DNA from 3 places in the Allobosea sp. P2_B12 genome. Region 2 is predicted to be linked to each of the others. Evidence: riboswitches for the same ligand, from Rfam matches in the RefSeq annotation. Region 2 holds a riboswitch; each other region holds the start of a gene.
The links. A riboswitch is a leader RNA that binds a small molecule or an ion and turns the genes downstream of it on or off. The one in region 2 is predicted to bind thiamine pyrophosphate.

Region 1 (10,398 bases), on a different contig from region 2:
CAGGCCGCTCCTCCGCCAGCAGCGCCGACACAGCCCTCGGCCGCTCCTGCTCCAGCGCCGCAGACCGCACCAGCCGTCCCGCCAGCGGGCAGGGTACCCGGTGCTCCGCCCCCGCCGCGTGACGGCCAGCCTCGCCCTGGCCAGACGCAGGCCGCCCCTCCGGTGGCTCCTGGCACGGCTCCCGGCCAGCCTTCTGCTCCCGCTCCCGCGCTGGCCCCCGGCCAGCCTTCCGCCCCCGGCCAGCCGCCGGCCGCGGACCCGCGTCAGGGCCGCCGCGGCGGTATCGGGCTCGGTGGCGCCGCTGCCATCGGGATCGGTGCCGGCGTGATCGGCGGCATCATGGCGACGCAAGGCGCCAATCGGCTCGAGGATGTGCGCGGCCGCCGCGAGGAGCGGCGCGAAGGCGACGTCACCATCATCCGCGAGCCCGGCCGCACCATCATCCGCGACGACGACCGGACGATCATCCGCCGCGACGAGTCGCAGCGCTTCCGCGATCTCGGCCTGGAAGGCCGCACCGAGCGGCGCGGCGACGAGAACCGCACCGTCTTCGAGCGCGCCGACGGCAGCCGCATCGTCACCGTGACCGACGCCGACGGACGCCTGATCCGGCGCACCCGGCTCGACCGCGAAGGGCGCGAGGTCATCATCATCGACAACACCCGGCGCGACCGGCCAAGCGATCGTTTCTCGGACGAGATCGTCGTGCTCGAACGGCCCGCGCTGCGCATCCCGCGCGAGCGCTACATCGTCGATGCCGAACAGGCCGACCAGGAGCTGATCTACGAGACCATGGTCTCGCCGCCGGTCGCGCCGATCCCGCGACGCTACACGCTCGACGAAGTCCGCTATTCGCCGGATTTGCGCGCCCGGATGCGTAGCGTCGACATCGACACCGTGACCTTCGAGTCGGGCTCCTGGGCTGTCCCGGCCGGTCAGGCGCAGCGCCTGTCGGTCATCGCGGAATCGATCCGCCGGGCGCTGCAGCGCTCTCCGAACGAGGTCTTCCTGGTCGAGGGCCATACCGACGCCGTCGGCCCCGACGTCGACAACCTGTCGCTCTCGGATAGTCGGGCCCAGTCCGTCGCCGAAATCCTGACGAAGGATTTCGGCGTGCCACCTGAGAACCTGACGACGCAGGGCTATGGCGAGCAATATCTCAAGGTCCCGACGCAGGAGGCCGAACGCCAGAACCGTCGCGTCACGCTCCGGCGCATCACGCCGCTGCTGGCCGGCCAGGGCGGCTGATCGGGCAAATCCAGACGACAAGGAAAAGGCCGCCGCGAGGCGGCCTTTTTGATGCCGCACCTGTGGAACCACCAAGGCGCTCGCGTCGTTTCATCCAAAACAAGGCCATTTCGGGCCATGGGGTGAGGATGACAAAGGAGTAAGCCGATGCATGTTCACAGCAACCTGTTGGCCGGTGCCCTGTTGACCGGCATGGTCGCCATCCCGGCCATCGCCACGGCGCAAACCATGGTGGTGGCTCCGTTGCCACCGATGTCTCGCCCGCACATCCCCGCAGCGACGGTCGCCCCCGCGCCTGTAAGGATCGATCCCGATGCAGTCCTTGTCGAAAGCGCCATGGCCCGTGGCCGGATCGAGCGTCGCCAGCAGGCGCACATCGCGCAGCCCCGGCCGGAGCGCGAGGTGCCAATGCCCCGTCCTGTCCAGTCGATCATCGCGCCCTGAGGGCATTGGGCAGAAAGAACGCCTTCGTCGGTCCTGATTTACGATCGCTCAATGTCCTCAGCCTATGCCAGCGGCAGGAGGCGTGTTCATGAGTGATTCCCTAGCCATCGCGCAGAGCTTCGCCGTGGCGCAAGCCACTTCGACGCAGCAGGCTCTGCAGACCGAAATGCTGCGTCAGCAGGCGGCGTCCGACCAGGCAGTCGTCGCTTTGCTGCAGGAAAGTGTCGAACAGGCCCAGGCGAGCTTGCCGGCTGGCCAGGGACAGGCCGTCGACATCACCGCCTGAGGCGGTTGCGTATCGTCATTGACCCGCCTAATCTTCGGATCGTTCCGAGGGGTGCTCGCAAGAGCTGAGATGGCCGTCAGGCCGAACCCATCGAACCTGATCCGGGTCATACCGGCGGAGGGACTGGAACGCGGCGCCGTCATATCTGCGTCCGCATCACAGCGCTTGAACCGCTTCGACGCCGGATCTCCTGACCCTTGAACCAAGGCGGAGATCCCATGAACACCCACACCAAACCTCCAAAAGACAATGCCCGCGCCGCCCGCACTTTCGGCGCGCCGACCGGCGTCACCACCGGGCCGATCATCGGCTCGCGCAAGATCTACGTGCCGACGCCGGAAGACGCCTCGATCCGGGTGCCGTTCCGCGAGGTCGTGCTGACGACCGATTCCGAGCCGGCGGTCCGAATCTATGATCCCTCGGGTCCCTTCACCGAGATCGACGTGACGATCGACCTGAATGCCGGTCTGCCGCAGGTCAGGCGCGGCTGGTTGGCGGCGCGTGGCTTCGACACGGTGCCGGGGCGGGCGGTGACGGCCGCCGACAACGGCAACATCTCGCCCGAGCAGACGGTCCCGGCCTGTCCGGCGGAGCGCCCGGTGCTGACGGCGCGTGCCGGCCAGATGGCGACGCAATACGAATTCGCCCGCGCCGGCATCATCACGCCCGAGATGATCTATGTCGCGCATCGCGAAAATCTCGGCCGCGCCGCGATGCTGGAGGGCGCGCGCGAGCGCCATGCCGATGGCGAGAGCTTCGGCGCCTCGGTGCCGGAGTTCGTCACGCCCGAATTCGTCCGCAGCGAGATCGCGCGCGGACGCGCCATCATCCCGGCCAACATCAACCATCCCGAACTCGAGCCGATGGCGATCGGCCGCAACTTCCTGGTCAAGATCAACGCCAATATCGGCAATTCGGCGGTGACCTCAGGCGCGGCCGAGGAGGTCGAGAAGCTGGTCTGGGCGATCCGCTGGGGCGCCGATACGGTCATGGATTTGTCCACCGGCCGCAACATCCACAACATCCGCTCCTGGATCATGCGCAACTCGCCGGTCCCGATCGGAACGGTGCCGATCTACCAGGCGCTGGAGAAGGTCGGCGGCGATCCGATCAAGCTCGACTGGGAGGTCTTCAAGGACACGCTGATCGAGCAGGCCGAGCAGGGCGTCGACTACTTCACCATCCACGCTGGCGTGCGGCTGCCTTATGTCCCGCTGACGGCCAGCCGCGTCACCGGCATCGTCTCGCGCGGCGGCTCCATCATGGCGCGCTGGTGCCTGGCGCATCACAAGGAGAGCTTCCTCTACGAGCGCTTCGACGAGATCTGCGACATCATGCGCAAATACGATGTCTCGTTCTCGCTCGGCGACGGCCTGCGGCCGGGCTCGATCGCCGACGCCAATGACCGCGCCCAGTTCGCCGAGCTGGAGACGCTGGGCGAACTCACGCAGGTCGCCTGGAAGAAGGGCTGCCAGGTCATGATCGAGGGCCCCGGCCATGTGCCGATGCACAAGATCAAGGAAAACATGGACAAGCAGCTCCGCGAATGCGGCGAGGCGCCCTTCTACACGCTGGGACCGCTGACCACCGACATCGCGCCGGGCTATGACCACATCACCTCGGGCATCGGCGCGGCGATGATCGGCTGGTATGGCTGCGCCATGCTCTGCTACGTCACGCCCAAGGAGCATCTCGGCTTGCCCAACCGCGACGACGTCAAGACCGGCGTCATCACCTACCGGATCGCAGCCCACGCCGCCGATCTCGCCAAGGGGCATCCGGCGGCCAAGATCAGGGACGACGCGGTCAGCCGCGCCCGCTTCGATTTCCGCTGGGAGGACCAGTTCAATCTGGCGCTCGACCCCGATACGGCGCGCAGCTACCACGACGAGACCTTGCCGAAGGACGCTCACAAGGTCGCGCATTTCTGCTCGATGTGCGGGCCGAAATTCTGCTCGATGAAGATCACCCAGGATCTGCGCGCCGAGGTGCTGGCGATGAGCGACAATGAGCGCGCCAATCTCGAAGCTATGGCGAGCGAGGGTATGGCGGTGAAGTCTCAGGAATTCCTCGACAAGGCCGGCAAGTTGTATCTGCCCGCTGCCGAATGAGCCTGACCGCCGGCAGCCTCGGCCTCGATACGAAAACCGTCGCGCGCGTGCTGTCGCGCGTGACGGAGCAGCGGCCGCGCGTGCATTGCCTGACCAACACGGTGGCGCAAAACGTCACCGCCAACATGCTGCTCGCCTTCGGGGCCATCCCCTCGATGGCTGTTCATCCCGACGAGGTCGCGGCGGTGGCGGCGGGCGCCGGCGCGATCCTGATCAATCTCGGCACGATCAGCTCTGAGGGCGAACGCGCCATCCCGAAGCTGCTGGAGGTGGCGCAGGAATACGGCAAGCCGCTGGTCCTCGACCCGGTCTTCGTCGAACTGTCGCCGCTGCGGATGCGGCTGGCCGCGGACATACTGCGCCTGCCCGGCGCCGTCGTACGCGGCAACGCGGCCGAGATGGCGGCGCTCGCGCCGCTGCTCGCCACGACGCCAGGCACGACCCGCATCACCACGGGCGCGATCGACCGGATCGAGGCGCCGTCCGGCCGGTTCGAGATCGCTCACGGCCATCCCTGGATGACGAAGGTCACCGGGCTCGGCTGTGCATCGAGTGCGCTGGTCGCGGCCTGCTGCGCCGTGGAGCCTGATCTAGGACTGGCGGCCGGCGCGGCGCTGACGGCCTTCGGCATTGCCGGCGAGATCGCAGCGCAGCGCAGCGCCGGGCCCGGCAGCTTCGCGATGCATCTCGTCGATGCGCTGGCAACCCTCGACGAAGCGACGCTTGCCGCCCGCATGGGCTGAGCGCGACGCTGCGATCTCGACAAGCCTCTTCCGCATTGGCGACGAATCCCGCACAATCGCGGCCGATGCGGCTCTCTTTGTTCAAGCGCAAGCCCGATCCGGAGCGGATCGAGGTGCCCCATGGCGGCATGCTCTATCCCGTGGCGGTCAAGCGCCGGGCAAGCGCGCGCCGGATGACGCTGCGCGTCTCGCAGGCCACCGGCGAGATCACCCTGACGCTGCCCGAACGCGCCGATTTCGCCACGGGGCGGCTTTTCGCCGAGAATCATGGCGGCTGGATCGCGGCGCGGGTGGCCAAGCGCCCGCTCGGCGTACCCTTCGAGCCCGGCCAGATCGTGCCGTTCCGCGGCAAGCCGCACCGCATCGTGCATTGGTCGAAGGCGCGCGGCGTCACCCATGCGACGGTCGACCAGGACGATCAGCCGATCCTCGCCGTTGCCGGCGAGAGCGCCCATGTCCCGCGCCGGATCAAGGATTTCCTGCGCCGCGCCGCGCTGGAGGATCTGGAGGAGGCGGTGCGCCGGCATACCGCGGCGCTCGGCATCCCCGCCCGCAAGATCACGATCCGCGACACCACCAGCCGCTGGGGCTCATGCTCCTCGCAAGGGCATCTGAACTTCTCCTGGCGGCTGATCCTGGCCCCGCCGCTGGTGCTGGACTATCTCGCCGCCCATGAGGTCGCCCATCTCAAGGAAATGAACCATTCGCACCGGTTCTGGGCCCTGACGCACAAGCTCTGCCCGCGCACGGAAGAAGCCGAGGCCTGGCTCAAGCGCCACGGCGCCGGGCTGCACGCCTTCGGGTAGGCGGCGGCCAAACCTCGACAGTCTGACGGGCTGGGCCTAGACAGCTGCCTGCCGTTCACGCAAGGCCGCCCATCCCATGAAACTCCGCCCCGACACGCTGGCGATGACCGCCGTCCTCGCCATGCTGACGGCGCTCGGCCCGCTCTCGACCGATTTCTACCTGCCCTCCCTGCCAGACATCGTCAGGGTGATGGCAACCGATGTTGCCGGCGCGCAGGCGACGCTCTCCGCCTTCCTGTTCGGCTTCGCCGGCGGCCAGATTCTCTGGGGACCGCTCTCCGACCGACTCGGCCGCAAACCGGTGCTGCTGACGGGGCTCGGCATCTTCATGGCGGCGACGCTAGCCTGCGCCTTTGCGCCCTCGATCGAGGCCCTGACCATCGCCCGCGCGGTTCAGGCCCTTGGCGCGTCGGGCCCGATCGTGCTTGGCCGCGCCATGGTGCGCGATCTCTATGAGGGGGCGCGTGCTGGCCGCGAACTGGCGCGCATGGGCATGATCATGGGGCTGGTGCCGGCGATTGCGCCGGTGCTCGGCGGGGTGCTGCAGCAGGCCTTCGGCTGGCGCTCGACCTTCGTCGCCTCGCTTGGCTTTGCCGCGCTGCTCGCTGCGGTGGTAGGCGTCTTCCTGCCCGAGACCGTCCGGAGCCGCTCGCGCGAGCCGCTCTCCCTCATGGCGATCTTCCGCGGCTTCGGCACATTGCTGGAAAACCGCGCCTTCCGCGTCTATGTCGGGCTGACCGCGCTGGCCTATGGCGGGCTGTTCGCCTTCATCTCCGGCTCGTCCTTCGTGCTGATCGACATCCATGGCCTGACGCCGGTGCAGTACGGGCTGTCCTTCGGCTTCGCCGTGCTCGGCTTTATTCTCGGCACGATCATCGCCCAGCGTCTGGTCGGCAGGCGCGGCATGGACGGCGTCATCGCGCTCGGCGTGCGTTGCCTCGCCGGGGGCGGGCTGACCATGCTGATCTGCGTCGCCAGCGGCTTTGGCGGGCCACTGGGAGTCGTGGTTCCGATGGCGCTTTATGCCTGCGGCGTTGGACTCACCATGCCCCAAGCCCAGGCCTCGGCGATGATGCCGTTCCCGGATCGCGCCGGCGCAGCCTCGTCCTTCACCGGCCTCTGCCAGATGCTGTTCTCGGCCTGTATCGGTCTTCTTGTCGGTCACGCGCTGAAAAGCGGCGCGCTGCCCCTGCCGCTGGTGATGTCGGCGATCGGGGTCGCCGCGCTCGTGCTGTTTAGGGCGAGCGCTACCGTGCGGGCGGCGAAGGGCTGACGGATCAGCCGCCGAACAGCCGTTCCAGGAAGTTCTTCTCCTGCGGCGCCGGCGGGATCCAGGCGCGGTCGCTGTCGGCCGTCTGGGTGTTGGCGGGCGGCCTTCCGCCGGCGACGGGTGCGCCGTTGTCGAAGATCGACTTCGGCGCGCCATGCCAGAGCCCGCCCGGCAGCGGCGCCGGCTGCATTCCGGCATGGGCGGCGCGCATGTATCTGGCCCAGATATCGGCGGGCAGGCCGCTGCCGAAGACGCGCTTCATCGTGCTGTTGTCGTCATTACCGAGCCACACCGAGGTCACCAGCCGTGCCGTGAAGCCGACGAACCAGGCGTCGCGGAAATCCTGCGTCGTGCCGGATTTGCCGCCGACCTCCCAGCCCGCGATGTTGGCCTTGCTGCCGGTGCCGCTGACCATGACCTCATGGAACATGGAATTCATCATCGCCAGTGTCTGCGGCTGCACCACGGCGCCGAAGCCCGTGCCCTTGCGCGCATAGATCACCTTGCCCGAGAGCGACTTCACCTCGCGGATGACATAGGGCAGCACCGCCTGCCCGCCATTGGCGAAGGTGGCATAGGCGGTGGTGAGCTCGACCGGCGTCACTTCGGAGGTGCCCAGCGCCAGCGAGGGGTTGGCCTGCAGCGCCGAGGAGATGCCGAGCCGCTGCGCCGTACGCACCGCCTCGCGGGGCGTCACTTCCTGGTTCAGCTTGACCGCGATCGTGTTGAGCGAATGCGCGAACGCCGTCTGCAGCGTCACCGGGCCGCGATAGGTCCGGCTGTTGTTCTCCGGCGTCCAGCCTTTGATCGTCACCGGCGAATCGTCGCGGATCGTGTCCGGCGTCAGGCCCTGTTCCAGCGCGGTCAGGTAGACGAAGGGCTTGAAGGACGAGCCCGGCTGGCGCTTGGCCGCCGTGGCGCGGTTGAACTGGCTCTTGGTGTAGTCGCGCCCGCCGATCAGCGCGCGGATCGCGCCGTCGGGCGTCATCGAGACCACGGCGCCCTGTCCGACACCCTGCTTGGCGCCTTGCGCATTCAGCGCCTCGACCAGGATCGTCTCGGCGGAGGCCTGCAGCTTCGGGTCGATCGTCGTCAGCACCGTGACGTCGCCCTCGACCGCGCCGATGAAATCGTCGAGCACGTCCATGACGTAGTCGGCGGCATAGTTGACCGAGCCGGCACCAACCCGCTCGGAGGCTTCGGCGGGAGCGACCAGCGCCGTCTTGGCCGAGGCCTGCGAGATCAGCCCCTGATCCGCCATCGCCGCGATCACGAGTTGGGCCCGCTTCTCGGCGGCTTCCGGATTGCGGTTGGGCGCCAGACGCGAGGGGGCCTGCACGAGGCCGGCCAGCATCGCGGCTTCGGCGATCGTGACCGAGCGCGCCGATTTGTTGAAGTAGCGCTGCGCCGCCGCCTCGACGCCATAGGCGCCGGAGCCGAAATAGACCCGGTTGAGATAGAGTTCGAGGATCTGGTCCTTGGAATAGGTCCGCTCCAGCCAGAGCGCCAGGATCGCCTCCTGGATCTTGCGTGCGGCGGTGCGCTCCTGCGTCAGGAACAGGTTCTTGGCGAGCTGCTGGGTCAGCGTCGAGCCGCCCTGGACGCCGCCGCTGCGGCGCAGATTGTTGACCATGGCGCGCGCCAGGCCGACCGGGTCGATGCCGAAGTGATCGTAGAAACGCTTGTCCTCGATCGCCACGAAGGCCTTGGGCAGATAGGGGGGCACCTCGCCGATGGTGATGGTGCGCCCGCCCGTCTCGCCGCGATTGGCGAGCAGCGAGCCATCGGCGGCCAGGATCGCGATGTTGGGCGGCCGCTTCGGCACCGTGAGCTGGTTGATCGGCGGCAACTGCGCGGCGTGATAGGCGACGAGCCCACCAAGCCCGATGGCGCACCACAGGCCGAGCACCATCGTCCAGTAGAACAGGCCGCCGAGGAGGGAGCGGCCCCTGCGTCCACGCCGCCGGCCGCCGCCTCCGCCACCGCGCTTGTCGCGTCGCGGCTGGTTGCGGGATTCCTGGCGCGGTGGAGCGCGATGGCCACGTGCGGGACGGTCGTCATCTGAGAGGCGCATGTCGAAGTCGTCGCGGCTTTCGCCTCGTCCTTGTGCGAAGGAGGGCTCGCGCCGCTCAGCCCGTCTCGTCCGGTCGTTCATCCTGCCCCGTCACGCCGATCGCCGCGTTGATCCTGAACAACACGCGGCAAGGCTCCAGACAGGAGTGAAACATGGCGCTTTTAAGGGGTAGTTAAGCCTCGTGCGCCGCTTCCTGCGAAATCTGGTCGCGGCAACGTGAAGATGTTGCAATCCTGCAAGCTGTGCTCTGCCGCGTCCGCGTATTGCGTCACCTGCGACAATCCGTCATCAGGCTGAAAGAGCTGAAAAACCAAGGAAACGTCCGGACGTTCGGCCATTGGCCCGATCGATCTCCCGATCCGCAATCCGCACCGCAGAAAGAGACCTCAATGTCGGCCTTCAACTCCCTCGCTCGCTACTCTCCCTATGCGCTGGGTGCTCTGCGCATCGTGACGGCGCTGATCTTCATCGCCCATGGCACGCAGAAGCTGTTCGGCTTCCCCGCGCCCCCGGCCTCAGGCCTGCCGGCGATGTTCACCCTGTTCTGGTTCGGCGCGATCCTCGAGGCTTTTGGTGGCCTTGCGATCCTGCTCGGCGTCTTCACCCGCCCGGTCGCCTTCGTCCTGGCCGGCGAGATGGCCTACGCCTACTGGATGTTCCATGCGCCGCGCAGCATGTATCCGCTGCTGAACGGTGGTGATGCGGCGATCCTGTACTGCTTTATTTTCCTCTATCTCGTCTGCGCCGGCGCCGGTGCCTTCAGCATCGACAACCGCAAGAGCTCTTGAGCTTTAAGAGCGCCTGAGCTTTCGATCTCAAGCGGCAACTCTGAATGTGAAAGGCCCGCCATCCTGTCCGGATGGCGGGCCCTTTTTTGTTCGCCGGGACCTTCGCCTCAGCGAAGCTTGCTCTCAGCAGACCTTGGCCTCAGACGGCAGCGGCGATCCAGCGCGACAGGTCGCTCTTGGGCGCGGCGCCGACCTTCTGCGAGGCCAGCTTGCCGTCCTTGAACAGCATCAGGGTCGGGATCGAGCGGATGCCGAACTGGGCGGGGATCGCCTGATTCTCGTCGACATTCATCTTCACGATTTTGACCTTGCCGTTCATCTCGCCGGCGATCTCCTCGAGCGCCGGTCCGATCATGCGGCAGGGACCGCACCACTCGGCCCAGAAATCCACCACGACCGGTTCGCTCGAATTGAGGACATCCGCCTCGAAGCTTGCATCGGTCACCTTGGTCGTCGCCATGGCTTGTCGCCTTTCACAGATGTTTGGCGGCAGCGCCGCCTTCATCCGGCAAGCTATGAATGCCCGGGGCCAGGGTCAAGGCGCTGCCGCCGCAGGGTCCGGTCTGTCCCCCGCACATGCTCAAGCCTGCTCACGACCCGCCGCCCGAGACCAGGCTGGCGCCGACAT
Region 2 (9,296 bases):
GGCGTCTTCGGCCTGCCGCTCGACAAGGTCCAGGTCTCCTGCCCCGATGTCGGCGGCGGCTTCGGCATGAAGAACGTCACCTATCCCGAACATGCGCTGGTGCTCTGGGCCGCGCGCAAGCTCGGCCGGCCGGTGCGCTGGAGCGCCGAGCGCATCGAGGATTTCACCGGCGGTATTCACAGTCGCGACAATGTCAGCACGGCGAAACTCGCGCTCGACCGGAAGGGGCGCTTTCTCGCGCTCGCAGTCGAGACGATCGGCAATCTCGGTGCCTATGTCTCCTCGCTGGGGCCGGGAAGCTCGACCAATGCGCCCGCTGCCGCCATGGGCGGGCTCTACGACATTCCGGCGATGACGATGGATGTGCGCGGCGTCGTCACCAACACCGCCCCGATCGATGCCTATCGCGGCGCCGGCAAGCCCGAGGCGAACTACCTGATCGAACGCCTGATCGAAAAGGCGGCCCATAAGCTCCGCATCGACCCGGCCGAGTTGCGCCAGCGCAACTTCATCCGCAGATTCCCTCACCGCTCCGCCTTCGGCACCACGATCGACTGCGGCACCTTTGGCGAAAATCTCGACCAAGTGCTGCTGGCCGCAGACCGGGCGGGCTTTCCCGCCCGTAAGCGCGCGGCGAAGAAGCGCGGCAAGCTGCGCGGCTTCGGCATCGGCTGCTTCCTGGAAACCTCGCGCGGCCAGCCCAATGAGGAAGCCTGGCTGCGCATGCGCGATGACGGCACCATCGACATGGCGGTCGGCACGCAGTCCAACGGCCAGGGCCACGAGACCTCCTTCGCCCAGGTCGCGTCGGCCAAGCTCGGTCTGCCGGTCGAGACGTTCAATCTCGTCCAGGCCGACACGACCCGCGTCCCGCGCGGCGGCGGCCATGGCGGCGCCCGCTCGCTCCACCTCGGCGGCACAGCGCTGGTGATGGCGGCCGACGACCTGATCGCCAAGGCAAAGCCGATCGCGGCGCAGTTGCTGCAGGTGGGCGCAGACGAACTCACCTTCGAGAACGGCGGCTTCCATGCCGCGGCTGGGCCGGACGGACTGCAGCGCGAGATCGACCTGTTCGCCGTGGCAAGGCATGTGCTCGACAGCACCGGCACAGGGCTGGAAAGCCATGGCGACAATGTCTGCGACATCATCACCTTTCCAAACGGAGCGCAGGTCGCCGAGGTCGAGATCGACCCGGAGACGGGCGCCATCTCACTGGAGCGCTATGTCGCGGTCGACGATTACGGCACGCTGGTCAATCCATTGCTGACCGAAAGCCAGGTTCATGGCGGGCTGGCGCAGGGCATCGGCCAGGCGCTGCTGGAGGAGGCGGTCTACGATCCCGATTCCGGGCAGTTGCTCAGCGCGACCTTCATGGACTACGCCATGCCTCGCGCCGACGACCTGCCATTCTTCGACCTCGCCATGGTCGAGGTGCCGACCAAGGCCAACCCGCTCGGCGTCAAGGGCTCCGGCCAGGCCGGCTGCATCGGCGCGCCGCAGACGGTGATGAACGCCGTGCTCGACGCGCTGCGCCCGCTCGGCGTCACCCATCTCGACATGCCGGCCACCCCCGCCCGGATCTGGCGCGCGATCCGCGATGCGCAAGCTCAAAGCCTTAAGCCATCACCAGCCCGCCATCGACATGCAGCGTCTGGCCGGTGACGAAGCCGCTCCAGTCGGAGGCCAGGAACAGCACCGGGCCGGCCACATCCTCCGGCGTCGCGATCCGGCCGAGCGGCGTCTGCGCGATCAGCATGTCCTTCACCGCCTCGCGCGTCCCTCTGCTGGCGTCGGTCGGATAAACCAGGCCGGGCGCGACGCAATTGACCCGGATACCGAGCGGTCCGAGTTCCGTCGCCAGATTGCGGCTGAAGCCGATCAGCGCGGCCTTGGCGGTGGTGTAGTCGTGATAGGCGATGCTCGGGCGCGCCACGAGGTCGCTCGCCATGTTGACGATCGCCCCCCTGCCCCGCTGCCGCATCAAGGGCAGCACGGCCTGGCAGACATGATAGGTTGCTTTCAACGCGCCATCGATTTGCGCCTGATAGGCCGACCACGGCGTCTCCCAGAACCGCGCCCGGTCGTCGGGGTCGAAGACATAAGGCGCAAAGGCGTTGTTGACGACGGCGTCGATCCGCCCAGCCTCCTCGCCGATGCGCGCCACCATCGCCTCGACCTCGTCGGGCACGGTAACGTCGGCCGCGATCGCCAGCGCATTGCCACCCGCCGCCCGGCAAGCCTCGACGACCGCCTGCGCCGCCGCCTCACTGCGCCGGTAATTCACGATCACCAGCCCACCCTCGGCGGCGAATGCTTTTGCGAGCGCGGCGCCGATGCCCCGGCTCGCCCCCGTGACGAGGATGGTTTTGTCGCGGAATTTCATCGGCATTGCCTCAAGGGATCAAATCCGACTTCACGACCTGCGCGATATCGATCGGCTTCACGATCAGCCCCAGCGTGTGGAAGGTATCGGCGCCCTTCTGCATCAGCTCCGGATCGAAATGGCCGAGACCCTTAGCGGCCGTCGTCGGCGACACCGTCGAGATGTTGCGCAATTTGATGATCTCGAGATTGAGCGTCTCGTCGCGGCCGTTGATCGCCCGTGTTACCGCGACCTTGGCGGCTTCCTCGGGCTTGGCGATCATCCAGGCGGCGCTGTCGCGATAGGCTTCGAGGAAGCGCTTTAGCAGCGGCTTCTTCGCCTCATAGGTCGCCTGCGTCACGACGAAGATGTCGCTCGGCAGGTTGAGATGGTCCTTCACCTCGATGACGTCGAAATCGGCCAGCCCCTTCGACTTCGCCACCAGCAGCCCGGTATCGGTTGCGGCTGTGGCATCGACCTGGCCCTGGATCAGCGGAGCGAAGTTGAGCAGCCCGGTGACCTCGATGGTCGCATCCTTCTCGGTGAGGCCGACCTGATGCAGCAGCACCTGCAGGTTTTGCCGCGTACCGCTCGACAGGCTGTAGACGCCGATGCGCTTGCCCTTGAGATCGGCCGGGCCCCTGATGCCGTTGGCCTTGGGCGCGACGACGTTGAAGACATTCTGCGGATAGATATTGTAGATCGCGACGAGCTTCTCGCCCTTGTCGAGCGCGAGATAGAGCGCGGCCGGATCGGTGAAGGCGATGTCGGCCTGGCCGGTCAGCATGGTCTGGATCGCCGAGCCCCCGCCGGTGCCCGGCACATAGCCGAGATCGATGCCCTTGGCCTTGAAGAAGCCCTTGTCGGGCTCGGCCAGCAGATTGGTGATCTCGCTGATCGGCTGGCTCCAGCCCGCGACGGTGACCTTGTCGAGGGTCTGGGCTTGGGCAGACGCGCCGATGAACATCGCCATGAAAGCGGTCGCTATCCCCCAAGCCCTCATCCTGAGGAGCCGCGAAGCGGCGTCTCGAAGGATGCTCCAGATGGTGCGGGAGCCTCCTAAAGCATCCTTCGAGACGGCCCTGCGGGCCTCCTCAGGATGAGGGCTCATGGGGCTGAACCGGCAAATCGAAGACATCGGCCTATCCTTTCAGATGGTGGCGCAGCAGCAGCCGCTCGGCCAGGAGCGCGGCCTGGTAGAAGACCATGCCGAGCAGCGTGATCACGATGAAGAGCGCAAACATCAGGCTCGAATCCATCACGCTCTGGGCGGCGATGATCGAGGCGCCGAGCCCGGCCCGGCCGCCAATGAACTCACCGACGACGGCCCCGACCAGCGCCAATACGACCGCGACGCGAAGCCCGGCGAGGATGACCGGCAGGGCGCTCGGCAGCTTCAGCCGCAGCAGCGTCTGGAGCCGGCTGGCGCCGAGCATGCGGAAGAGTTCGCGCCTGGACGGATCGACCTGGGCGAGCCCCGTCAGCGTGTTCTCCATCAGCGGGAAGAAGCAGATCAGCGCGGTGATCACCACCGTCGGCGTCATGCCGAAGCCGAACCAGACGATGAAGAGCGGCCCGAGCGCGAGCTTGGGCACGACCTGGCTGGCGACGATATAGGGGTGCAGCAGCCGGCGCAGGAAGCTGGCCTCAGCCAGCAGGAAGCCGGTTCCGAGCCCCACGGCGCAGCCGAGCGCCAGACCCAGCGCCATCTCGGTGGCGGTGATCCGCAGATGCGGCCAAAGACGCCCGGTCACGATCTCGCTCCACAAAGTCGCGAAGACAGCGGACGGCGCCGGTACGATCAGCGCCGGCACGCCGCCGAGCCGGCACCAGGCTTCCCATGCGGCGAGCAGGGCAAGCAGCAAGAGGGCCGAGGCGAGGCGGGCCATCATGGCGCTGCGTCCATCGCCTGCCGTAACTCCCGGCAAAGCGCGTTGAACGGCTGGGCGTAGCGCATCTCGCGCCGGCGCGGGCGCGGCAAGTCGATGGAAAGATCGTGATGCAGCCGGCCCACCGCCATGATCGCGACCCGGTCGGCGAGATAGACGGCCTCGGTGATGTCATGAGTGACGAAGAGCACGGTCGTCGCATGCAGCGCACAGAGCGCCAGCAGATCATCCTGAAGCTCCTCCCGCGTCAGCGCATCGAGCGCCGCGAAGGGCTCGTCGAGCAGCAGCAGATCCGGTTCCGTAATCAGCGCGCGGGCCACCGCGACCCGGCTCTGCTGCCCGCCCGAAAGCTGTCCCGGATGGCGCTCTCCATAGACGCCGAGCCCGACCCGTTCGAGCAGGGCCCGGGCCTTGTCGCGATCCTGCGCAGTCGGCCGGCGCTTCAGCGACACCGGCAGGAGCACATTGTCGATGACGCTGAGCCAATCGAGCAGCGTCGGCTGCTGGAAGACGAATCCGATGCGCGCACCCGGCCCCGTCAGTGCCGCGCCATCGATCCGGACGCTGCCCTGGTCCGGCGCAATCAGCCCGGCCGCCAGCTTCAGCAGTGTGGTCTTGCCGCTGCCGCTGCGGCCGACCAGGCAATGAAAGGCGCCGCGCGGGATCGCCCAGACGACGCGGTCGACGATGACCGGCTCCGCGCCATAGCGGAAACTCGCCCGCTCGATTGCGACAAAGCTATCCTTTGCCGGCTCAATCGACATAATCAGCGAAACCTTCGGCGGCGAGTTCGGCCGATTGCTCGATCTCGGTGATCGTCACGAGGTCGAGCAGGTTGAAGCGCCCGTCATTGTGCCAGCCGGCTTCGGGCGCGGTCATCCGCCCGAAGGCCGAGATCCGCGTCACGCCGGCCTCGCCCAGCAAGGCCGCGATCCGGAACAATTCCTCGGGTGCAGCCGCAACCGCCGCGCTCTGCAGGAAGGCCCGGAACGGCACGATCAACGGAATGACATCGTCCAGCCTGTCGACGGCAACGATCTTGAGTGTGCGGTTCAGCCCGCTCGGCGCCAGCGGCTCGGCCTCTTCGACCAGAACGACGCTCCAGGGATCGGCGGCATCGCCGAGCACGACCCGGCCCTCCCCGTCGAAGGCGCGCATCTCCTCGGCATTCCGCCAGGAGGCGACGCCGGCGGCCTCCGCCACCGACAGCGCCCGGCGCGGATGCCGGCGCGCGAAGCCCGCCAGCTCGCGCGAGACCTGCTCGGCGAAATCGCGCGGTGAAACCTTGCCGCCGCGTTCGACGAACAGCATCTGCGGCGCGTAGCAACCCTGCTGCTCGTAACGGATCACATCATGGGCGACGAGCCGCGCGAGCGGCCCGGCCCGGCGTGTGTCGAGCGCGTCGCCTGAGACCAGCCCGAAGCCGATCTTGTAACCATGGGCTAAGAAGCGCGCGGTCACCGGCGCGCGATCCCGGATCGCCGCCAGCGCTGCATTTCCGCCGAACGCAACGACCGTGTCCGCCTCGTTCAGCCAGACCTGCTCGCTCTGCGCATCGCCGCCCTTCCACCAGACGATGGCCATGCACTCGCCAAGCTTCGGGTCGATCTCGGCCAGGACTTTCGCGAACCAGCCCGCCAGCAGCGGCTCGGCGCTCGCGACCTTGCCGATCGTGCCCGCCTTGACCAGCAGCCCCGAGATCAGGCTCCACAGCGGCAGGCCGGGCACATTGCCGGCCCATATATGCAGCAGCAGCTCCGGCCCATAGGCCCGCGTGAAGCCGCCCTTCATCGCCGGCTGGAAAGCGTCGAGCAGGCCCGGATTGGCGAAATCCTCGGCGAGGAAGCGCTGCAATTGCGGTGCGCGAAAGGTCCTGAGATAGCCGGAAAGTCCGAGCCGCACCGTCTCGGCATCATATCCGGTCACGATTGGCAGCACAGCTTCCGCCTTGCGCCGCCAGGGGTCGTCGCGGTCGAGCAGCCGCGCCACGGCCTTGTCGATTGTGGCGACGATCTGCGCGACGGAGAGCGTCTTCAGATACGCCCGCGCATTCTCCCGAACACGGACGGCCAGCGCGAGGCTCTGCGCCTCGCTGAGCACCGGCACGGAGACCTGCGCGCTCTCGCCCCAGGCGGCAAAGTCGAGCACGCGCCATTCGACCTCCTCGGTCGACAATCCCGGCAGATGCCCGGCGAACTCGGTCACGGCTAACCCCGCGCCGCCTTCAGGAACTCGGCGACGGCGAGCGAACAGCCCCTGGAATCCGCCCCGTCAACGCGGCCGAGCAGCCTGAAGCCGCCTTCGACCATGATGCCGGCATCCTCGGTCAGGATCGCCGAGACGCAGTTGAAATGAGCGAGGTCGTGATGCACCAGCACACCCGTCGAACCCTCGGGCAGGTCCCGCCCGCTCACGGGATCGACGACCCGGCTGCGGATCCAGTGCGGCCCGGACTTCACCGGCGGGCAGGTCGCATTGCCGTCATCGTAGAACTGCGTGCTGAGCTCGGTCATGCCGTACATGTTGATGCAGGCGCTGCGCGGCACGCCGAGCGCGTCCGAGAGCGCATCATAGAACGCATCGGCGCCCATCTCGCGCGACTGCCCCTTGAATCCGCCGGTATCGAGGATGCGGCTTCCCTCGGGCAGGGCAAAGCGCCGCCCTTCCGCCGCCAGCGCATCGAGCAGATGCACGAAGCTGTAGCTCGCGCCGAGCAGCGCATAGGGCTGCCCCGAGGCCTGCGCCCGCTCCAGCGCCGCGATCAGCCGGGCCAGGTCGAGACCATCCGCCCCGATGAAGCCTTCGCTGGCCGCTGTTCCGCACTCCCGCTTCGCCAGCGCCAGATAATGCGCCAGAGACGAGTTCGGCATCGCCTCCTCGTCGGGGAAGAGGATGCCCATCTCGATCCGCTCCAGCCCTTTCATCAAGCGCGCGCGGAAATTCACCAGCATCGAGCGGTCGTAGACGGAAAGCGTCGGGTGATAGCTGCAGCCCCGGACGCCCCCTTGCGTCGTGCCGCTCGTCATGAAGACGCGCTCTGCCCTCTCGGTCTGGCTGCAGCTCAGCGTCAGATCCTTGAAGGCGGTGATCGGCACGGCGGGAATGTCGCGCCAGTCGCGGACGGTCAGCGTGGTGCGCCCACGCTGGATGGCGAAGCGCCGATAGGGCTGGTTGTGGGCGAACTGGTAGGCGAAGACGTCGAGCGCCACGCGCTCGAAATCCGCCTCGCTCGCCGCGTCGCGGTCGATGAAGGCCAACAAGGCCTCTATGATCTCAGCTTCCGTCACGTCCAGCCACGCCTTCCCGAAAGGCACCCATGGTCCGGCGACATGCCTTGCACGGGGCCTGAGAATCCGGCCTTCGGCGCGAGTTTGGAAAAGGGGCAGCTGCCCGCCCGATGTCCCGCATCCCTACGCCGGTATGAACCGGATCAGGTTCGGAGGGTCACCGCGTCGTCCGGATTTGGCCCGAACCGGCGGAATCTCAGCCTCCTAGCGAGGCCCCCCTGGGAACGCCATCAGCATGACGGCGCGCATGCGGCGATGTCAAGAATGGCCGCCCGCGCCGCGGGCATGGCCAAAGCTCGCCGATGAAACATTGCGGGTGCGACGCGCGTTGTCGAAGCAAACCCGCCAAGGAAACGAAACATGGAACTTCCGCAGGACGTGCCTCTCGTCGTGATCGCCAGCGAGGACGAATATCAGGAAGCGCTGGCAAAAATCCGCGCCGCCAGCGTCCTGCCGGCCGGCACGCCAGAAACGATCGAGGCCGCGGGTCTCGTCGCCGCGGTTCGTGCATGGGAGCACGAGCACGGCGCCGAATCCGGCACGCCGGCCAGCAACGTACCCGCGCACTGAGCCGGGGCAGTCACCCATCCAGGGAGATCTCACATGGATAGGACCCGCGAAAACCCCACGCTGCTCGTCGAGGACGACGGGCGTCGCATCGCCGAAGCAGAGGGCGCCGCGGCGAGCCATCAGACCAGCCCGCAGACCAATGTTCACGACGAAGGCAGCGATGCCAACGATACGGCCGACGGCCTGACGGAATCCGAAGAGGCGGTACGTCACGCGGCCGAGGATATTCCGACGGGTCAACGCCCCGAAGGCCAGGCCGACACAGTCCCCGTCTTCGATCGCGGATCGCTGCCGCCAAAGGTCTGACGTCACCGGCCGCTCAGGCCGCTCCATCGGAGCCTGAGCGAAGCAAATCGGCGTAAGATTAAGATAGGGGAAGTGGCGGACAGGGAGGGATTGTCCAAATTTTCCAGAGAATTCAGCAAAATCAATGGCTTGAGAGCCGCGAATTTCGATCGTGTGTACCACTCCTGTGACCCGCCGTCGAGCCAGCGAAGGGGTTTCGTGGAGAGCCTCTAATGGCTATCGAGAATAATTATACTCACCGTAAATCTCGATAAGCAGCCCCCCGGTCTCTTCTACGAAATTGAGCTCGTTGATTTCCGGAAGGTACTCAACAAGGAACTCATTCGGCTGGGGCAGCATTTTGCCGTGGCAGCGCAGCGTCGAAGGGCCTGATCGAGGACCGCCGGCATTGTCGAACGTGCAGGACCAACCGGACGCCTTCACGTAGTCGTAAAACGGCTTGAGATTGCCCAGCCGATGTTCCGTGCCGTCCAGATGAACCTTGACTTGGGTTGCTACAGGAAAGTCCATCTGGCGCCATTTGATGCGCGGTGTTTGCGCCGTGGCGGTGGACGCCGCCAGGCAGGCCGCGAGGATGAAGGGCATGCGCATGCTGGGCCTCTTGTGATCCAGTTGAGTTGGGCTTGGAGCGTGATGGTCGTTCAGTCGTAGATGACCGCGAACAGATCGCTGAAAGGCTTCCCCTTCCACGCGTTGCTGTTCATACTGGCCAGGCTGAAGCTGCGTCCATCCGGGTTGACGGTCCATTGGATTGAGACAGGCTCGCCGACCGACCAATAGGCGTCCTCCGCCCAGGCTGTGACGTGCTCCCCGAAAACTCGGCCAGTCCGAACTGGAATTTTCCACTTATGATCCCGGGATCGGGACGAGGAGAGTTCCATG
Region 3 (10,398 bases), on a different contig from region 2:
CTGCAGCGTCTGGTTCACCAGCCCGGTGGAGCCAAGCAGCATGCTCCAGCCGAAAGCGCGCACCACCACCGAGACCAGTAGCGGGCCGATGATCACCAGCAGGAAGACCGAGCGCCAGGGATCGCGCATCCGCGACAGGATATAGGCCTCCGGAGCGCCGATGACCGCGCAGATCAGCGTGGTGAGGAAGGCGAGCCGCAGCGTGCGCCAGAAGGTGCCGAGATAGTAGTCGTCCGAGAACACCGCGATGTAGTGGGCCAGCGTGAACTCGTTCTTGATGCCGGTGGTGTGGTCATAGACGTGGAAGGACAGGATCACGGTCAGGACCAGCGGCAGCACCACCAGCCCGAGAAAGATCAGCGCGCCGGGACCGACCAGCAGCCAGGGCGTGGGATTGACGCGTCCGGCCGGCGGGCCAAGGCTCTCGCTGGTGGCGCTCATGCGGCAGCCCCTGCCGGCGCATCGACCTTGAGGCTGGCGGGCGCCCAGCCGAGCGAGACCAGCGCGCCCTCGCCGGGCGGTTCCTCGCCCTGATTGGGCACCGAGACTGAGATGACGCCGACCGGCGTCTCGACGCTGAAGAGCCAGTAGCTGCCGAGGAAGAAGCGGGCGAGGATGCGTCCGTCGACGATACCCTGCCCGGCTTCGGCCAGCACGATTTTTTCGGGCCGCAGCGACAGCGCGACCGCCTGCCCGTCAGGGAATGCAGCCTGCTCGCTCGGCAAGGCGATGCCGGCGACCTCGGCGCGGCCGCCCTGCCAGACGCCCTCGATCCGGTTCATCTTGCCGACGAAGGACGAAATGAAGGCCGTCGCCGGCCGCTCATAGAGCTTGTAGGGCGCATCGACCTGCGTCATGCGGCCCTGCTCCATCACCACGACGCGGTCGCTGATCGAGAGCGCCTCGGCCTGATCATGCGTGACCATGATCGTCGTGGTGCCGACGCTGCGCTGGATGCGGCGCAGTTCGAATTGCATCTCCTCGCGCAGCTTGGCGTCGAGGTTCGACAAGGGTTCGTCGAGCAGCAGCACCGGCGGCTCGATCACCAGCGCACGCGCGATCGCGACGCGCTGGCGCTGGCCGCCCGACAACTGGCGCGGATAGCGCTCGGCGAAGGCGGCGAGATGGACCAGGCCGAGCATCTCGGCGACGCGGCGGTCGCGCTCAGGCCGGGCGATTTTGCGCATCTCCAGGCCGAAAGCGACGTTCTCAGCCACCGTCATATGCGGGAACAGGGCATAGCTCTGGAAGACGATGCCGAGCCCGCGCCTGTTGGGTTTTTCGTGGGTGATGTCGCGGCCGTCCAGCGTGATGCGCCCGCCGGTCGGTTCGACGAGGCCGGCGATCATCTGCAGCGTCGTGGTCTTACCGCAGCCGGAGGGTCCGAGCAGCGAGACGAATTCGCCCTTGGCGACGCTGAGGTCGACATCGCGCACGGCGGCGAGTTCGCCATAGACCTTGCTCAGCGATTGCAGCGTCAGGAAGCCCATCGGCACCTCGGATGCGGGCGCCCGGCTCTGATCGAACCGGAGGCCGAACTGCGATAACCCAAGCAGACGCAGGCGACACAAATCCGTCAATCAAGGATTTCACATTGGAGAATTTATATTGACATAATTTCTTCATATGGAATTTTATTCTGCGTCGAACTCATTTGATTTCAGGACACATGCCGGATTCCGCGGATGCCCCATCAAGCCTGCAGCGCGCCTTGCGGCTGCTGCGCATCGTCGCGGCGGGCGATGCCGCCGGGATGCGGCTGAAGGACATCGCCAGCGCCGCCGGTTGCGGCCAGCCCAGCGCGCACCGTGCCCTGCGGGACCTGATGGCGGAGGGCTTCGTCGAGCAGGTCGCCGGCGGCAAGCGCTATCGGCCGGCCCTGGAGTTCTTCGTGCTCGCCGCCCGCGCCGGCCAAGCCGGTGGCCTGCGCGACCTGGCGCGGCCGGCGCTGCTGCGGCTCTCGGCGACGCTGAGCGACACCGTCTTCCTGCTGGTGCGCAACGGCTATGACGCGGTCTGCCTCGACCGGATCGAGGGCCCCTTTCCGATCCGCTCCTTCACCGGCGACATCGGCGGCAAGGTGCCGCTCGGGCTTGGCCAGGGCAGCCTTGCCATGCTGGCACATCTGCCCGAGGCCGAGCGCGAGGCGGTGATCCGCTTCAACATGCCGCGCCTGCTCGATCGCGGCTTCCTCGACGAGGCCGCGCTGCGCAATGCGCTCGACCGGGCCCGCGCCCAGGGCTGGGTCAACCTGAACACCGGGCTGATCCCCGGCATGGCCGGCGTCGCGGTGCCGGTCTGCGACGCGGATGGGCGTGCGGTCGCAGCGCTCAGCGTCGGCACGCTGCTGGAGCGGCTGCGCGAGGACCGGCTCGCCAATGTCGTCAGCATCCTCAAGACGGAAGCCGAGGCGCTGGGCGCGAGGCTCAACCCCTTCGACATGGCGCTGCGCTATCCCTCGCGCAGCCTGAGCGCGATCGCGAGCTGAACAGCCCGCGCCGATCCGTCATGCCGCAGAATGCTTGCCTGACGCGGAGAACCATGGTTTCGAAGGCGCAGCATCATTCCTGAAGGCAGATCGTCATGACCGAAACCCCAGCAAAGCCCGCCCCGCGCATCGCCATCACCTATTGCTCGATGTGCCAGTGGATGCTGCGCGCCGCGTGGCTCGGCCAGGAACTGCTCTCGACCTTCGGCCAGGATCTCGGCGAGGTCGCGCTGATCCCGCGCACCGGCGGCGTCTTCCAGATCAGCTATGACGGCGAGCTGATCTGGGACCGCAAGACCGAAGGCGGCTTCCCGGATTCGAAGATCCTGAAGCAGCGCGTGCGCGACCGGCTCGACCCCGAGCGCAGCCTCGGCCATGTCGACGGGCATGTGGCGGTGGAGAGCGTCTGAGCCGCCATCGCATCAAGATAAAGCGCGGCCGTCATCCCGGACGCAGCGAAGCGGAGCTCCGGGATCCATCGTAGGGAACTGCGCTCTACGATGGATCCCGGGTCAAGCCCAGGATGACAGCGGTGGTTCGGAAGAGAACCTTCAGGCGCTACGCGCTCTACCCCGCGTCGCCGCGATCCAGGCCTTTGCCCGCGCCTCCAGATCGGCGTTGAGCGTGATGTCCGTCACCGCCGCGACGATGTCGGCACCGGCGGCAAAAACGCCCGGCGCGCGGTCGAGCGAGATGCCGCCGATGCCGACCAGCGGGATGCTCCCGATGCGGCGCTTCCACTCCGTGACGCGGTCGAGCCCCTGCGGATCCCATTTCATCGCCTTGAGGATCGTCGGATAGACCGGGCCGAGCGCGACGTAGTCCGGCTCGGTCGCCAGCGCCCGCTCCAACTCGTCCTCGTCATGGCTGCTGATGCCGAGCCTCATGCCGGCCTTGCGGATCGCATCGAGATCGGCGTCGTCGAGATCCTCCTGGCCGAGATGGACGAAGTCGCAGCCCTCCTCGATCGCCAGATGCCAGTAGTCGTTGACGACGAGGACGCAATCGGCCTCCGCGCAAAGCGTCCTGGCCCGGGCGATCTCGCGCGCGGTCTCGGTCTCGGTTTTGTCCTTGATGCGCAACTGCACGAGCTTGATGCCAAGCGGCAGCATGCGCGCGAGCCAGTCGGCGCTGTCGAAGATCGGGTAGAACGGGTCGAGCTTCATGACGGCAGCCTTGCTCATGATAGAAACGCCTTGCCCATGACGGGGGTGGAGGGAGCGGCCATGTCGCGCGCCTCGATCGGCTGCGCTTCAAAGGCCTGACGACCGGCCTCGATCGCGCTGGCGAAAGCCTTGGCCATCAAGGCGGGATCGCCTGCCCTGGCGACGGCCGTGTTGAGCAGGATGCCGTCATAGCCCAGTTCCATGGCATGGGCGGCATGGGAGGGCAGGCCGATGCCGGCATCGACCACGAGCGGGATGCCCGGGAAATGCTGGCGCATGGTGCGCAGGCCATAGGGGTTGTTGAGGCCCCGGCCCGAGCCGATCGGCGCGCCCCAGGGCATCAGCACCTCGCAGCCGGCGTCGAGCAGGCGGCCGCCGACGACGATGTCCTCGGTGGTGTAGGGAAAGACCTCGAAACCGTCGGCGCTGAGGATGCGCGCCGCCTCGATCAGCCCGACGACATCCGGCTGGAGCGTGTCGTCCTCGCCGATCACCTCGAGCTTGATCCAGTTGGTGCCGAAGACCTCGCGCGCCATCTGCGCGGTGGTGACGGCCTCCTTGACGCCGTGACAGCCCGCCGTGTTGGGCAGGACGCGCACGCCGAGCTCCTTGACCAGGGACCAGAAGGCCTGGCCGCAGGCACTCTCCCCGGTCCCGCCCTCTCCGGCCTCCCGCCGCAGGGAGACCGTGACGACCTCGACGCCCGAGGCCCTGACGGCCTCGGCCAGGATCGCCGGAGAGGGATATTGCGCCGTGCCGAGGAAAAGCCGGCTCTTAGGCTCGAAACCGTAGAATGAGGCCATCATCAGCCGCCCTGCATCGGGGCGACGACCTCGATGCGGTCGCCATCCGCAAGCCTGACGCTCTCGCGCAAACGCGAGGCGACGAAATCGCCGTTGACGGCGGTGGCGACGACCTTGCCGGCATAGCCGAGCTCGGCCAGCGCCTGTGCCAACGTATCGGCCACGACCTCGCGCGGCTCGCCGTTAAGCAGCAACGTCATGAAGCATCTCCGGAATACTGGCTGGATCGAGCACCGCATCCGCCGCCAGCCGCGCCATGGCGGGGCTGAGCAGGAAGCCGTGGCGATAGAGCCCGTTGACATGGATCACCCGGCCCCGACGCGTCAGCCTGGGCAGGTTGTCGGGAAAGGCCGGGCGGGCATCGACGCCGATCTCGACGACCTCCGCCTCACCGAAGGACGGATGCAGCGCGTAAGCCGCGCCGAGCAGTTCCAGCATCGAGCGGGCCGAGATGCGACTGCGGTCGGCGCTCTCGATCATGGTCGCGCCAACCATGAAGAGCCCGTCCGCGCGCGGCACGACATAGAGCGGAATGCGCGGATGCAGCAAGCGGATGGGGCGAGCGAGCGTGATATCGCAACTGCGCAACAGCAGCATCTCGCCCTTGACGCCGCGCAGATCGGGCAGTGCATCGCGGGCCGAGAGACCGCGACAGTCGAGCACGATATCGGCGGCAATGTCGGCCGCCCTCGCCTCGCTGCCGAAATGGATCTGCGCGCCGGCCGCCAGCACATGCTGCGACAACCCGGCGAGCGCCTGGCGCGGATCGAGATGCCCCTCGCCTTCGAAGAACAGCCCCTTGCCGAAGCGGCCGGCGAGATCGGGTTCGAGCGCCGCGATCCCCTCGCCATCGAGCTCGACGAAATGCGAGGTGCGCTGGCCGAAGCGTCGGAGTTCGCTGCGGTCGCGGCTCGGTGCCAGGACGAGCGTGCCCTTGCGGACGACGCCCTCGACATGGCGTTCCCACCAGCCAGCAGCCTCCTGCCCGAGGCGGATCACGGGCTCCTCGGCGCTCTCGCCCTCGCACCAGGGCGCGAGCATGCCGCCGGCGAACCAGGAACAGGCCCGCTCGCCCGCGAAGGCGCCGCGCTCATGCAGCGTGACCGTCGCGCCGCGAGCCAGCAACTCGGCCGCGCAGGCGAGACCGACGACGCCGGCACCGATGATGCCGACATGCACGGGTTTGCCTGCGCCGGTCTTCAGGCGCTGGGGCGGCCTCGGCTGTGCGGACGAATCGGACATGCCATTCCCACTTGACCGGGAAGACAACGGCGATGGCGTGCCGAAGACAGCGACGAGCCTGAACCGTTCCCTTCGCCGGCATTACCCGGATCAGGTTCGATGGGTTGGCGATCGAACGCCTCTCAGCCTTGTGGGCACCCCAACGGACGGGTGAGTTGTAGAACTGCCGGCTCGCAGGGGCAAGCCAGTCACTGCGGCCACGCGCCCACGATTGCCGGTCGGGGCTTTTCCCGCGATATCTGCAGGCACGATGAGCCGACATCTCCTGCCCCGCCTTGCCGTACCCGGACTGGCGCTCGTCCTGGGCGGGTCTTGCCTCGCGACGACGCTGCCGCCGGGCTTCGTGCGTCTTGCTGAGGTGAGCAAGGCGATCCGGCAGGAGATCCGCTATGCCGGCGCCGAGAATTTCACCGGGCGGCCGGTGGCGGGCTATGGCGCGCCCGAATGCTGGCTGAAGCAGGAGACCGCCGAGGCGCTGGCGCGGGTCGCAGGCGTGCTGGCGCGCTCGGGCTGGCGGCTTATCGTCTATGACTGCTACCGACCGCAACGCGCCGTCTCGGCTTTCGCCGCCTGGGCGGCTGACGAGACCGACCAGGCCCGCAAGAGCGACTACTATCCGCGCATCGACAAGCGGGAGCTTTTCGCGCTCGGCTATATCGCCGCGACGTCCTCGCATTCGAAGGGCACGGCGGTGGATGCCGGCGCCGAGGCGGTCGACGGTGCCGGCAATGCTTCGGCCCTGGATTTCGGCACGCCCTTCGACCGCTTCGACCCGAGCTCGGCCGGTGCCAGCCGCGAAGTCGGCGAGATGGCAGCCGCCAACCGGCGCAGGTTGGCCGCCGCCTTCAAGGCGCAGGGTTTCGCCGCCTATTCACGCGAATGGTGGCATTTCGGCTTCAAGGGCGCGGCGCGCGCGCCCAGTTACGATGTTCCGATCGCGGCCGAGGCGAAATAGCCGGCGTCAGCTCAGCGATTTGGCGAAGCGTGCGATGGCGTCGGCTGTCGGCGTCGTGCCGGCGCCCGGTTGCTGGGGTTTCAGGAAACAGCCATCGACGACATTGGCCGGCTCGACGAAGGCGTCCTTGATCCAGGGGATGTATTCGAGCACCGGCGTCGCCTGGTGCCAGTAGGCGAGATGGACATGGACCTGGCTCATCTCGCCGGCATGGGGCGCGACCGGCAGGCGGCTGGCGAGCGCGAGATCGGCGACCTGGATGTATTCGGTGATACCGCCGAGCCGGGTCACGTCGGGCTGGACATAATGGATCGCGTCGGCCGTGATGAAGCTGCGGAAAGCGTCGAGCGAGTACAACTGCTCGCCGAGCGCGACGGGGATCGAGGTCGAGCGGGCGAGCGCCGCATGCGAGCCGACATCGTCATACCAGAGCGGCTCCTCGAACCAGAAGATGTCGAGCGGCTCGGCCCGCGCGCAGAAGCGCTTGCAGGTCGGCAGATCCCATTTGCCGTTGCCGTCGATGGCGAGGCTGACATGGGAGCCGACCGCCTGCCGCACCGCTTCCAGACGGCCGATATCGATGCCGGGATCGGCATGGCCGACCTTGACCTTGATGCGGTGAAAGCCATCGCGCTCGACCGCCATTCGGCAGCCATCGACGAGCTGGTCCTTGGGAATCGAGAGCCAGCCGATATCGGTGTTGTAGGCCTCCAGCCTGGGCTTGGTCGCGCCGCCGAGCAGGTGCCAAAGCGGGACGCCGGCCTTCTTCGCCTTGAGATCCCACAGCGCGATATCCACCGCCGCCAGCGCAAGCTGGGTGATGCCGGCGCGGCCGACCCATTGCAGGGCCGGTTGACGGGCAAGCTTCAGCCAGAGCCGGCTGATCTCGGAGGCATCCTCGCCGATCAGCAGCGGGGCGTAGCAGTCGCGGATACAGGATGTGATCAGCCTGTCGGAGGGCAGATCGGCATGGGTGCCGGTGAAGCCGTAGCCCTCCAGCCCATCCTCGGTGACGATCTTGGTGCCGACCACGCCCCAATGGCTGATGCGGTGCGTCGAATCTGCGATCGAACCGCCCGTCACCGGGATGTGCAGGATGAAGGGTTCGATACTGGCGATGCGCATGGTGGTCCTCCCGGCCTCCGCTCGCGGCCAGGGATCGACCGCGACGGCTTGTTGCGACGAGTTCGACCACAGGATGCCAGCCGCTTCAACGGCCGTCGCCGCAGGGGGCGACCTGCCGAAAAGGCCGACCGGACGATGGCGCGTGGCATGCGGCGATCACGGCGACGGATCACTGCGGGTCCATGTTGCTGGTCGATTACAAATTGTAACGCTGCCGTCATGGTTCGGCCGGGAAGCATGTCTCCTATGCGCCGCCGCCTTCAGCGACAACCAAGGCCCGCCACGACAGCCCCTTCAGCGAAAGCGTCGAAGATGAACGCGCTCGAACATGCCGGCCCGGGCGCAGCAGTGACGGTTGGTGCGAGAGGCTTTCGGCTTCTTGCGATCGCCGCGCTGGTCTTCCTGTCGGCCTGCACGCACCGCGACATTGTCCTGAACGCAGATGAGGCCGTCGTCGCGGCAGGTTTCTATGCGTCGTCAGGGAGCCTGCCGGCAGCGACGCCGAAGCCGCTTCGCTCCGGCGGCAGCGACGTTCTAATCCTGACGAGCGGAGGCGCGGACGGCGCCTTCGGCGCAGGCGTCCTCAGCGCCTGGTCTGCCAGTGGAAAGCGGCCCGTCTTCGACGTCGTCGCGGGCGTCTCGACAGGTGCGCTGCAGGCGACGCCGGCCTTCCTGGGCAAGGGCCATGATGGCCTGCTGGAGCAGGTCTATACGACGACGCGGACGCGCGACGTGTTCCGCTCCAACGGCGTCAAGACGATCATCGGCTCGGGTCTGTACGACCCGGCCCCGCTGCGCCGTCTCCTGATGGAATTGATCACCGATGACCTTCTCGACGAGGTCGCTGCCGCGCACAAGGCGGGTCGGCGGCTTTACGTCGTGACGACCGACATGACGCTCGGCAAGTCGGTGTTCTGGGATATGGGCGTGATCGCGACGGCCAGCGAGAACAGGCGGGGCGACTATGTCGATATCCTGATCGCGTCGGTGGCGGTTCCCGGCCTGGTCGAGCCCGTGCATGTCAACGACCGCAGGCGGAACACCAGTTCGCTCCATGGCGACGGCGCCGTGAAGACGCCGACGCCCCTGGAATCCTTCATGTTGCCCGCGAAAGGCGCCGGGCGGGCCCGGGTCTGGGTCATCGCCAACGGGCATGTCAGCCGGGATGCCGCGCTGCGCAGCGACGCCGCGAACACCCTGACGCTGGCGCGCCGGGGCGTGTCGCAACTGATCCGGCAACTGCTCTACAGCTCGGTCCGCGAGGCCGAGGCAAAAGCCGCGCAGACGGGCGCGCGCTTCCAGCTCATCGCGCTGCCGGAAACAACGCCGGAAGCCGTCGACCCCTTCCAGTTCCGGCCGACCGAGATGAAGAGCCTGTTCGAGACAGGCCGTGCGATCGGCGCCCAGACATTTGGCTCGCTGTCGCGGATTTAAAGCTGGCTGCCCCATTCCAGGTGGCGAAGCGCGCCTGACCTGGAAGCGCTTTCCGCTAGGACAGAGCCTGCCTCAGACGGGCGGCAATCGTCGCGGCTGCGATCGCCGTGTTCAGGCGGCGCTGAAGCGTTCGGCGCGTTGACGCATCTGTTCATTTCAACAGCCCTGCATGGCCTGGTCAGGCCAGGCTCTGCTGCAGGAACGCGATCAGGCGCGTGTCGTCGCCATAAGCGATGTTGACCCGCATTCCCGGCCGCGTCTGCTGGCGATCGGGGAAGAAGACCGTGCCGGGCGCGATGAAGATGCCCTGCTCCGAGGCGAGGCGCGCCAGCTCCAGATCGTCAAGGCCGGGCTCGAAATCGGCCCAGAGATAATAGCCGCCGGTCGGGGCTGCGAAGATCGGGAGGCCGAGCCGGTCGAGGTTCTGCAGCGTGCGCGCGGTCGCCCGCTCGATGCGCTCGCGCAGGCGCTTGAGATGGTGCCGGTACTGCCCGCTGGCGATCAGCTCACTGACCATCCGCTCCAGATAGCCAGAGCTGTTGACCACGGTCAGCATCTTCATGTCCGTCAACGCCCGGCTGACGCCTGGGCTGGCGGCGACATAGCCGACGCGCAGGCTGGCCGAGAGCGTTTTCGAGAAGGTGCCGAGATAGATCACGCGTTCGAGCTGGTCGAGCGCCGCCAGGCGCGGCAGGCCCGCCGGCACCGCATCGGCGAAGACATCGTCCTCCACGACGATGAGATCATGCTTCGCCGCGATCTGCAGCAGGCGATGCGCCACCGGCAGCGCGATCGACCCGCCGGTGGGATTATGCGCCACCGATTGCGTGAAGAAGGCTTTTGGCGCGTGCCGGGCGATCTGCAGCGATAGGTCGTCGAGATCGGGACCGTCGGGCAAGCGCTTGACGCCGACGATCTCGACCCGCGCCAGCTTGAGCTTGCCGAAGAGCGGATAATAGCCGGGGCTGTCGACCAGCACCGTGTCGCCCGGCTGCAGCAGATGCCGGATGATCAGGTCGAGGCCATGATTGATGCCGAAGGTGAGCAGGACCTGCTCCGGCGCGACATGCACCCCGCGCTCGGCCAGCATCAGCCCGATCTGCGCCCGTAAGGGGCCATAGCCGAGCGGATCGCCATAGCCATGCTCGATCGGCCGTTCGCCCTTGCCGGTCTTGAGGCGCAGGT

Region 1: it holds a riboswitch for thiamine pyrophosphate, as region 2 does, so the genes downstream of both, thiC (phosphomethylpyrimidine synthase ThiC) here and AC1DYU_RS25670 (LuxE/PaaK family acyltransferase) in region 2, are expected to answer to the same signal.
Region 3: it holds a riboswitch for thiamine pyrophosphate, as region 2 does, so the genes downstream of both, thiO (glycine oxidase ThiO) here and AC1DYU_RS25670 (LuxE/PaaK family acyltransferase) in region 2, are expected to answer to the same signal.

Annotation. Positions count from the first base shown of each region.
Region 1 is NZ_JBFUDG010000005.1:238,198-248,595, forward strand. It holds gene AC1DYU_RS14755 (OmpA family protein) at 163-1,248, shown strand; gene AC1DYU_RS14760 (hypothetical protein) at 1,396-1,692, shown strand; gene AC1DYU_RS14765 (hypothetical protein) at 1,781-1,978, shown strand; TPP riboswitch at 2,016-2,119, shown strand; gene thiC (phosphomethylpyrimidine synthase ThiC) at 2,197-4,089, shown strand; gene AC1DYU_RS14775 (hydroxyethylthiazole kinase) at 4,086-4,832, shown strand; gene AC1DYU_RS14780 (M48 family metallopeptidase) at 4,898-5,638, shown strand; gene AC1DYU_RS14785 (multidrug effflux MFS transporter) at 5,715-6,911, shown strand; gene AC1DYU_RS14790 (transglycosylase domain-containing protein) at 6,916-9,063, opposite strand; gene AC1DYU_RS14795 (DoxX family protein) at 9,372-9,770, shown strand; gene trxA (thioredoxin) at 9,910-10,230, opposite strand; gene AC1DYU_RS14805 (DUF1345 domain-containing protein) at 10,361-10,398, opposite strand, start outside.
Region 2 is NZ_JBFUDG010000019.1:22,702-31,997, forward strand. It holds gene AC1DYU_RS25640 (xanthine dehydrogenase family protein molybdopterin-binding subunit) at 1-1,662, shown strand, start outside; gene AC1DYU_RS25645 (SDR family oxidoreductase) at 1,616-2,383, opposite strand; gene AC1DYU_RS25650 (ABC transporter substrate-binding protein) at 2,394-3,335, opposite strand; gene AC1DYU_RS25655 (ABC transporter permease) at 3,505-4,254, opposite strand; gene AC1DYU_RS25660 (ABC transporter ATP-binding protein) at 4,251-5,015, opposite strand; gene AC1DYU_RS25665 (acyl-CoA reductase) at 5,005-6,456, opposite strand; gene AC1DYU_RS25670 (LuxE/PaaK family acyltransferase) at 6,459-7,508, opposite strand; TPP riboswitch at 7,641-7,768, opposite strand; gene AC1DYU_RS25675 (hypothetical protein) at 7,899-8,108, shown strand; gene AC1DYU_RS25680 (hypothetical protein) at 8,142-8,414, shown strand; gene AC1DYU_RS25685 (hypothetical protein) at 8,631-9,005, opposite strand; gene AC1DYU_RS25690 (hypothetical protein) at 9,056-9,295, opposite strand; partial or broken gene AC1DYU_RS25695 (transposase) at 9,294-9,296, shown strand, end outside.
Region 3 is NZ_JBFUDG010000006.1:114,699-125,096, reverse strand. It holds gene AC1DYU_RS16060 (ABC transporter permease) at 1-441, opposite strand, end outside; gene AC1DYU_RS16055 (ABC transporter ATP-binding protein) at 438-1,490, opposite strand; gene AC1DYU_RS16050 (IclR family transcriptional regulator) at 1,670-2,488, shown strand; gene AC1DYU_RS16045 (Rdx family protein) at 2,584-2,898, shown strand; gene AC1DYU_RS16040 (thiamine phosphate synthase) at 3,040-3,654, opposite strand; gene AC1DYU_RS16035 (thiazole synthase) at 3,669-4,457, opposite strand; gene thiS (sulfur carrier protein ThiS) at 4,460-4,657, opposite strand; gene thiO (glycine oxidase ThiO) at 4,641-5,636, opposite strand; TPP riboswitch at 5,750-5,851, opposite strand; gene AC1DYU_RS16020 (M15 family metallopeptidase) at 5,950-6,654, shown strand; gene AC1DYU_RS16015 (mandelate racemase/muconate lactonizing enzyme family protein) at 6,661-7,779, opposite strand; gene AC1DYU_RS16010 (patatin-like phospholipase family protein) at 8,092-9,213, shown strand; gene AC1DYU_RS16005 (aminotransferase-like domain-containing protein) at 9,392-10,398, opposite strand, start outside.